One region of the Streptomyces sp. NPDC038280 genome, then DNA from elsewhere that is predicted to be linked to it. Evidence: riboswitches for the same ligand, from Rfam matches in the RefSeq annotation. Region 1 holds a riboswitch; the other holds the start of a gene.
The links. A riboswitch is a leader RNA that binds a small molecule or an ion and turns the genes downstream of it on or off. The one in region 1 is predicted to bind ZMP and ZTP.
Positions count from the first base shown of each region.

Region 2: linked by a shared signal. The riboswitch ahead of ACZ7J0_RS11470 (serine hydroxymethyltransferase) and the one ahead of ACZ7J0_RS27600 (bifunctional 5,10-methylenetetrahydrofolate dehydrogenase/5,10-methenyltetrahydrofolate cyclohydrolase) in region 1 are both predicted to bind ZMP and ZTP.

Region 1 covers NZ_JBVJYZ010000017.1:59,584-63,786, forward strand. Annotated here, with positions in the region: gene ACZ7J0_RS27595 (SWF or SNF family helicase) at 1-597, shown strand, start outside; gene ACZ7J0_RS27600 (bifunctional 5,10-methylenetetrahydrofolate dehydrogenase/5,10-methenyltetrahydrofolate cyclohydrolase) at 950-1,810, opposite strand; ZMP/ZTP riboswitch at 1,832-1,930, opposite strand; gene ACZ7J0_RS27605 (GAF domain-containing protein) at 2,051-3,322, shown strand; gene exaC (acetaldehyde dehydrogenase ExaC) at 3,381-4,203, shown strand, end outside.
Region 2 covers NZ_JBVJYZ010000004.1:137,229-141,431, forward strand. Annotated here, with positions in the region: gene ACZ7J0_RS11465 (hypothetical protein) at 1-413, shown strand, start outside; gene ACZ7J0_RS11470 (serine hydroxymethyltransferase) at 655-1,926, opposite strand; ZMP/ZTP riboswitch at 1,993-2,083, opposite strand; gene rocD (ornithine--oxo-acid transaminase) at 2,191-3,396, shown strand; gene ACZ7J0_RS11480 (glutathionylspermidine synthase family protein) at 3,467-4,203, opposite strand, start outside.

The DNA.
Region 1 (4,203 bases):
CCGCTGCCCGCGACCGTCGGCGAACCCCCGTCCCTGGACACCGAGGCGGGGCCCGCCCCGGGTCTCGACCCGGCTGCCCTGGAGTTCCTGGCGGCCGACGCGTCGGCGCGGGCACACCGGATGCTGGCGGAGGCCCTGGCGCCGGGCCATGAGGGCCACCCGGTCGAGCCCCCGTTGGACCAGGACCAGGACGCGGTACGGCTGGCCGCGGCGGCCCCCGCCCCTGGGATCGTGGCGCGGCTGGCCGCCGGGACGGGACGGCAGCGCGCCGCCCTGGACCTGGCCACCCGCGCGTGGCGTGTCGGCGGCCCGGCCGCCCTGGCCGTACTGGAGGAGGAGTGGACGCCCACGCCCGAGGTCCTGGAGCGCGCGACGGCCCGGCTCGCCGACGCGTGGGAGGCCGGCGAACGCCCACACCTGCGGCCGGTGAGCGGCGCGGCCCGCTGGACGGTGGTGGGCGAGGGCGTCCAGCTGCGTCTGGGACAGGACGGCCGGTGGTGGCCGTACCGGAAGGAGAGTGGACGGTGGGCGCCCGCCGGCCCGGCGGACCAGGACCCGGCGACGGCGTTGGCGGGGCTCCTGGAGGGCTCCGGCTGAGCGGTGGGGGCAGCCGAGACGGGCCGGGCGTGTCGCCCGCGGCCGGCCGCGCCCGGGCCGCCTCGCCGTCGACGGGCCGGGCCCGCATCGGGCCTCAGGACCCGGCTGCACGGCACGCCTTGACCGTCGTCATGGACGGGCCTCAGGAGCCGGACACGCGCCGAGGCCGCCGGGTCGCGGACGGACCGGGCCTGTCCTCCGAAGCCGGCCGGCCGCGCCCGGGCCGCCTCGCCATGGACGGTCCGGACCTGCACCGGGCCCAACAGGGGCCCGAGGCCGCCTCGTCGTAGGCGCATATCCCCATGGAACGCCGGTGGGCGGCGGCTGTCGCCCGCAGGCCGCGCGCCCCGTGCTACCGCAGGCCCAGCTGACGCTCGGCCGCCTCCACCGTCTGGGCCAGGAGCACCGCGATGGTCATCGGTCCGACGCCGCCGGGGACCGGCGTGATCAGGCTCGCCCGCGCGGCCGCCGGCTCGAAGTCGACGTCACCGACGTTTCCGGGGTTGTAGCCGGCGTCGATGACGACCGCGCCGGGCTTGATGTCCTCGCCGCGGATGAAGCGGGGCCGGCCGACGGCCGCCACCAGGATGTCGGCCTCGCGGACGATCGAGGAGAGGTCGGTGGTGCGCGAGTGGCAGTAGGTGACGGTGGCGTCCCGGGCCAGGAGCAGCATCCCGGCCGGCTTGCCAAGGATGGCGCTTCGGCCGACGACGACGGCGCGCTTGCCGGTGGGGTCCACGTCGTACGCGTCGAGGAGCCGCATGATGCCGCCGGGGGTGCAGGACACGAAGCCGGGCAGGCCGAAGCTCATCGCGGCGAAGGAGGTCATGGTGACACCGTCGACGTCCTTCTCCGGGGCGATGGCCTCGAAGGCGGCGCGCTCGTCGATGTGCGGGCCGACCGGGTGCTGGAGCAGGATGCCGTTGACCTCGGGGTCGTGGGAGAGGTCGGTGAGGGTGGCGACGAGCTCCTCGGTCGTGGTGGCGGCGGGCAGCTCCATGTGGCGGGAGCGGATTCCGGCCTTCTCGCAGCGGGCGCGCTTCATCCGGACGTACGTCACGGACGCGGGGTCCTCACCGACGAGGACGGTCGCGAGGCAGGGGGCGGTGCCGGTGCGCCGGGTGATCTCGGCGGCGCGGGCGGCGGTCTCCTCGACGGTGCGGCGGGCGAGCGCGGTGCCGTCGATGAGGCGCGCGGCGGGGACGGTGGACATGGGCGACTCCTGAGCATCGATGCTGATCGCCCAGGCGCACGGCAGTGACGGGGTCCGGTCGAGTCCGTCGGGCCGCTCCCCGGTGGTACTCCACCTCACGCGCCAGTCACGGCCCGGGCCCACTGTACGGGAGGCCCGGGAGCGAAGACCGGACAGGGTGGTCGCGCGCCCGGTTGTCGGCGGCCCGCGTCGGTACCACGATGAGCCCCACGGGACCTGAACCCTTACCGGGAGGCCGAGTTGGGGATCGACGCATGGGCGGCCGAGGGTCCGGACGCCGGGGCGTTGCGGCGGGCTCACGACGCGTTCACCTCGGGCGGGGACCTGCCGAGGCCGCCCGTTCGGGCTCTGGTGGCCGAGTCGTGGCGGCGCTCGGCCAGGGCCCGGGTGAGCCCGGACGGCGCCGCCTGCGTGGAGCTCGCCGACGACGACCTCGCCGCGTACCGCGAAGGGCATCCGCTGGCTCCCGCGATGCCGGTGATCAGGGAGCTGATGGGCGCGTACGCGACCGACGGGGAACATCTGGTGGCCGTGTGCGACGCGTCGGGGCGGCTGCTGTGGGTGGAGGGGCACGCGGCGACCCTGCGCCGGGCGGGGCCGATGAACTTCGTCGCCGGTGCCCGCTGGACCGAGTCGGTCGCGGGGACGAACGCGCCGGGCACCGCCATCGCCCTGGACCGGCCGGTTCAGGTCTTCTCCGCCGAGCACTTCCGGCGGCCGGTACAGGCGTGGACGTGCGCCGCGGCGCCGGTGCACGATCCGCACAGCGGGCGGCTCCTCGGCGCCGTCGACATCACGGGCGGGGACCGGCTCGCGCATCCGCACAGCCTGGCGTTCGTGCAGGCGGTGGCGCGCGCGGCCGAGTCCCAGCTGGCCCTGCTGGCCCCGGCGCCGCCCGACGACCGGATGCGGCTGACGGCCCTCGGCCGGGACGAGGCGCTGCTGGTCGCCGGCGGGCGCAGGATCCGGCTGAGCCGCCGCCACAGCGAGATCGTGGCCGTCCTGGCCCGACGCCCGGAAGGCGTGGTCGGAGAGGAGCTGCTGACGCTGCTGTACGAGGACGAGTCGGTCACGCCGGTGACGTTGCGGGCCGAGCTGTCCCGGCTGCGCGCGGTCCTCGGCGCGGATCTGCTGCGTTCGCGGCCGTACCGGCTGGCGGGGGCCCTGGACGCGGACTTCGACACGGTCGCCCGCCGGCTCGCCTCGGGTGCGCTGTCCGCCGCGCTCGGCTGCTACGCGGGCCCGCTGCTGCCCGGCTCCTCGGCACCGGCCGTGGTGCGGCTGCGCGAGCGGCTGGCGGGTCAGCTGCGGGCCGCGCTGGTCGACCGGGGGGACCCGGGCCTGCTCGCCGACTGGGCGTACAGCCCGTGGGGCGAGGACGACCTGGTCGTGTGGAGGGCGCTGGCGGCGGCGGTGCCGGCGAGCGCCCGGTCGCCGGTGGTGGCCCGGCTCCGCGCGCTGGACGCGGAACTGTCCTTCGGCGCAACGGGGTTGCAACGTCCCGCTTCCTAGCCTCGCGGTGAGCGCCGGCCGAGGGAGGTCGGCCGCCGTCCGAGGGAGGCCGTGCACGATGACCCGCTACGCAGCGCCGGGTACCGACGACGCGATCATGTCGTACCTTCCCCGCTACGACCACTGGATCGGCGGGGAGTACGTCGCCCCGGCCCGGGGCCGTTACTTCGAGAACCCGAGCCCGGTGGACGGCCGTCCGTTCACCGAGATCGCGCGGGGCACGGCGGAGGACGTCGAGCGGGCCCTGGACGCGGCCCACGTCGCGGCGCCCGCCTGGGCCCGTACGGCTCCCGCCGAGCGCGCGCACGTCCTGCTGAGGATCGCCGACCGGATGGAGTCGCATCTCGAGGAGCTGGCGGTCGCCGAGAGCTGGGAGAACGGCAAGCCGGTCCGCGAGACGCTGGCGGCCGACATCCCGCTCGCCATCGACCACTTCCGGTACTTCGCGGGCGCGCTGCGGGGCCAGGAGGGCTCCCTCAGTGAGATCGACGAGGACACCGTCGCGTACCACTTCCACGAGCCGCTCGGGGTGGTCGCGCAGATCATCCCGTGGAACTTCCCGATCCTGATGGCGACCTGGAAGCTGGCTCCCGCGCTGGCCGCCGGCAACGCCGTCGTGCTGAAGCCCGCCGAACAGACCCCGGCCTCGGTCCACTTCTGGATGAGCCTGATCGCCGACCTGCTGCCGCCCGGCGTGGTGAACATCGTCAACGGCTTCGGCACGGAGGCGGGCAAGCCGCTGGCCTCCAGCCCGCGCGTCGCCAAGATCGCGTTCACCGGCGAGACGACGACGGGGCGGCTGATCATGCAGTACGCCTCGGAGAACCTCAAGCCGGTCACGTTGGAGCTGGGCGGCAAGTCGCCGAACATCTTCTTCGACG
Region 2 (4,203 bases), on a different contig from region 1:
CGGGGTTCCCGCCCCGGATACCCGAGGCCCTCGGCCCTCCCGACGCGGTGTCGGTGACACGGCTGCCGGAGGGGCGGGCCATGGTGAGCCTCTGCTGGAGGGCCGCGGGCGGGGCGATACGCCTCGACGAGTTCCCCGGTCAGCTCGACGCCGGCTTCGCCAAGCTGGTCCGTGTGCAGCCCGAGTGGGTGGATCTGAGCGGCGGCCGTGAGGGGTACTGGTTCGCCGAGCCGCATCTGCTGCGCGTCCCCCTGACGGACGGCCGTGGCCGGGGATGGACCCGCTCCGAGCGGACGGCGGGTCCGACCCTGCTGTGGACCGGGGCGGGCGCGGACGGGGGCGCGCTGACCCTGCGGCTGGAGGGCGAGGCGTCGCCGGAGCGGGCGAGGGAGATAGCGGAATCCACCCCGTGAGCCGCGCGAGGCCCGCGAGGCCCGCGAGGCGTGTGCGGCGTGGGGCCCGTGGGCGGCGCGAGGCGCGTGGGGGCGGCGCAAGGCCCGCGAGCCGTGGGCCCGGGGGCGGCGTGAGCCGCGTGGGCCCGGGGGCGGCGTGAGCCGCGTGGGCCCGGGGGCGGCGTGAGCCGCGGAAGCCGGGTGAGCCCCGTGAGGCCTCAGGGGACGCCCATGAGGCCTCACGGAGAGAAGCGGTCGGTGATCAGGTGGGCAGGCCCGGGGCCGGGAAGGCGGACATCAGGTCGGCGACCTCGGCGCGGATCCGGGCCAGGGCGTCCTCGTCACCCGAGCCGGCCGCGGTGACACCCCGGTCGATCCAGTCCGCGACGGCGGCCATGTGCTGGGTGCCGAGCCCGCGCGAGGTGAGGGAGGGGGTGCCGATACGGACGCCGGAGGGGTCGAAGGGCTTCCTCGGGTCGAACGGGACGGTGTTGTAGTTGACGACGATCCCGGCCCGGTCGAGGGCCTTCGCGGCCACCTTGCCGGGGACGTCCTTGGGGGTGAGGTCCATCAGGATCAGGTGGTTGTCGGTACCGCCGGAGACCAGGGCGAAGCCTCGGGCCAGCAACTCCTCGGCGAGCGCCTTGGCGTTGGCGACGACGGAGTGCGCGTAGTCACGGAAGGAGGGCTGGGAGGCCTCGTGGAGGGCGACCGCGATGGCGGCGGTGGTCTGGTTGTGGGGGCCTCCCTGAAGACCCGGGAAGACCGCCTTGTCGATGGCCTTGGCGTAATCCTCGCGGCACATGAGCATCGCGCCGCGCGGGCCACGCAGGGTCTTGTGGGTGGTCGTCGAGATCACGTCGGCGTGCGGCACCGGCGAGGGGTGGGCGCCACCGGCGATGAGTCCGGCGATGTGGGCGACGTCGGCGACGAGCACCGCGCCCGCCTCCTGGGCGATCTCCGCGAAGGCGGCGAAGTCGATGGTGCGGGGCAGCGCGGTGCCACCGCAGAAGATGACCTTGGGGCGCTCCTTGAGGGCGAGTTCGCGCACCTCGTCGAAATCGATGAGCCCGGTGTCCTGGCGTACGCCGTACTGGATGCCCCGGAACCACTTGCCGGTCGCCGAGACGCCCCAGCCGTGGGTGAGGTGGCCGCCCATGGGCAGAGCCATGCCCATCACCGTGTCGCCGGGCTCGGCGAAGGCGAGATAGACGGCGAGGTTGGCCGGGGAGCCGGAGTACGGCTGCACATTGGCGTGGTCGACGCCGAAGAGGGCCTTGGCGCGGGCGATGGCGAGGACCTCGACCTGGTCGATGTTCTGCTGGCCCTCGTAGTAGCGCCGGCCGGCGTAGCCCTCGCTGTACTTGTTCTGCAGGACGGTGCCGGACGCTTCGAGGACGGCGTGCGAGACGTAGTTCTCGCTGGGGATCAGCCTGAGCGTCTCGGCCTGCAGGCGCTCTTCGGCGCCGACGAGCGCGGCGAGCTCGGGGTCTTCCGCGGAGAGGGCGGGGTGGTGCGCGGGAAGGTCGTTCATGGCGTTCCTCCGGGCGATGCGGTGGCTCCCGGGGGTCTGACGCGGCACACCCACACGGGACGGATCCCAGGGTGCCCAGGCGGGCGGCACCTCGTGCGGTTTGCCGCGCACGGCTTCCCCGGGGTTTCTTCCCCGTACGCCAGTCGCCGTGCGTGTTTCCAGCCTAGCGGGCGAGTCGTCATCAAGGTTTCCTCGTCCAGCATCCGAGCGACGATAGAAAAGGGCACCATTGCCGCACCGAGCCGCAGGACGAACGGAGATCCCGTGTCGAGAACACAAGACGCGATCGCTTCCGCGGAGGCGCACAGCGCACACAACTACCACCCTCTGCCCGTCGTCGTCGCCTCGGCGGACGGCGCCTGGATGACCGATGTCGAAGGGCGCCGCTATCTCGACATGCTCGCCGGCTATTCGGCGCTCAACTTCGGACACGCCAACCGCCGGCTCATCGACGCGGCCAAGGCCCAGCTGGAACGGGTGACGCTCACGTCGCGCGCGTTCCATCACGACCGGTTCGCCGAGTTCTGCGGCAGGCTCGCCGAGCTGTGCGGCATGGAGATGGTGCTGCCGATGAACACCGGGGCGGAGGCGGTGGAGACCGCCGTGAAGACGGCCCGGAAATGGGGGTACCGCGTCAAGGGCGTGCCGGACGGCCAAGCGAAGATCGTCGTCGCGGCGAACAACTTCCACGGGCGGACGACGACGATCGTCAGCTTCTCGACGGACGCCGAGGCGCGGGCGGACTTCGGCCCGTACACGCCGGGCTTCGAGATCGTCCCGTACGGCGATCTGACCGCGCTGGAGACGGCGGTCAGCGCCAACACGGTGGCCGTGCTGCTGGAGCCCATCCAGGGCGAGGCCGGGGTCCTGGTGCCGCCGGCCGGCTATCTGGAGGGGGTCCGTCGCCTCACCCGCGAGCGGAACGTGCTGTTCATCGCCGATGAGATCCAGTCTGGTCTGGGCCGGACAGGGAAGACCTTCGCGTGTGAACACGAGGGCGTGGTCCCGGACATGTACGTGCTCGGCAAGGCGCTGGGCGGCGGTGTGGTGCCGGTGTCCGCGGTGGTGTCGAGCGCCGAGGTGCTCGGGGTGTACCGGCCGGGTGAGCACGGTTCGACGTTCGGCGGGAATCCGCTGGCGTGCGCGGTGGCGCTGGAGGTGATCGCGATGCTCAGGACCGGCGAGTACCAGCAGCGGGCGACCGAGCTCGGGGACCATCTCCACCGTGAGCTGGGCCTGCTGGTGGGCGGAGGTGCGGTGGAGGCCGTGCGGGGCCGCGGCCTGTGGGCGGGTGTCGACATCGCCGCGAGCCGGGGCACGGGCCGGGAGATCTCGGAGAAGCTGATGGACCGCGGGGTCCTGGTGAAGGACACCCACGGGTCGACGATCCGGATCGCCCCGCCGCTGGTGATCAGCAAGGAGGATCTGGACTGGGGGCTCGATCAGCTGAGGGCGGTGCTGGGGGACTGAGGCGGCGCCGGCCCTCTTGTGAGGGGGCCGGCCGGCCGTTGGCTGTGCGACAGGGGGCGGCCGGGTGGGGTCAGAGGATGACGTGGGGCAGGAAGCGGGCGTACTCGTCCGTGATCAGCCCCGACGACTCGCGGATACCGAGCCCCGCCGCTTCGTCCCCGACGACCCACGCGCCGAGTACGACGTGGTTGCCGGCGAAGTCGGGCAGCGGGGCCAACTCCTGGTAGCAGACCGGCTCTTCCCGCACGACGGGGTCCGCCGCCGGGTCGGCGCCCGGCGCGTGGACGGTGACGCCCGCGCCTTCGCGGCCGAGCAGCGGCTTGGCGACGTAACCGGAGGTCACGGCCAGGTCGCGCGGACCGTCCAGATGGGCGGCCAGCAGATTCGGGTGCCCCGGATACAGCTCCCAGAGGACCGCGAGCAGCGCCTTGTTGGAGAGGAGCATCTTCCAGGCCGGCTCGATCCAGCAGGTGGTGCCGGTGCCGCCGCCGTTGTCGAGCGTGTCCAGGACGTGCGGCCCGAACCGGTCCGTGACCAGCCACTCCCACGGATAGAGCTTGAAGCAGCTGCGGATGAAGCGCAGCCGGTCGTCGACGAAGCGTCCGCTGAGCCGGTCCCAGCCGATCTGCTCCATGGACAGCGCTTCGGTGTCGAGTCCGGCCTGCTGGGCGGTCTCGCGCAGATACGCGACCGTCATCAGGTCCTCGCCCAGCTCGTCCCCGTCGGAGTGCGCGAAGTGCACCGGGCCGGGCGGCAGCAGGGCGGACTGGCTCTTCCAGGCGTCGACGAGCCGCTCGTGGAGCGAGT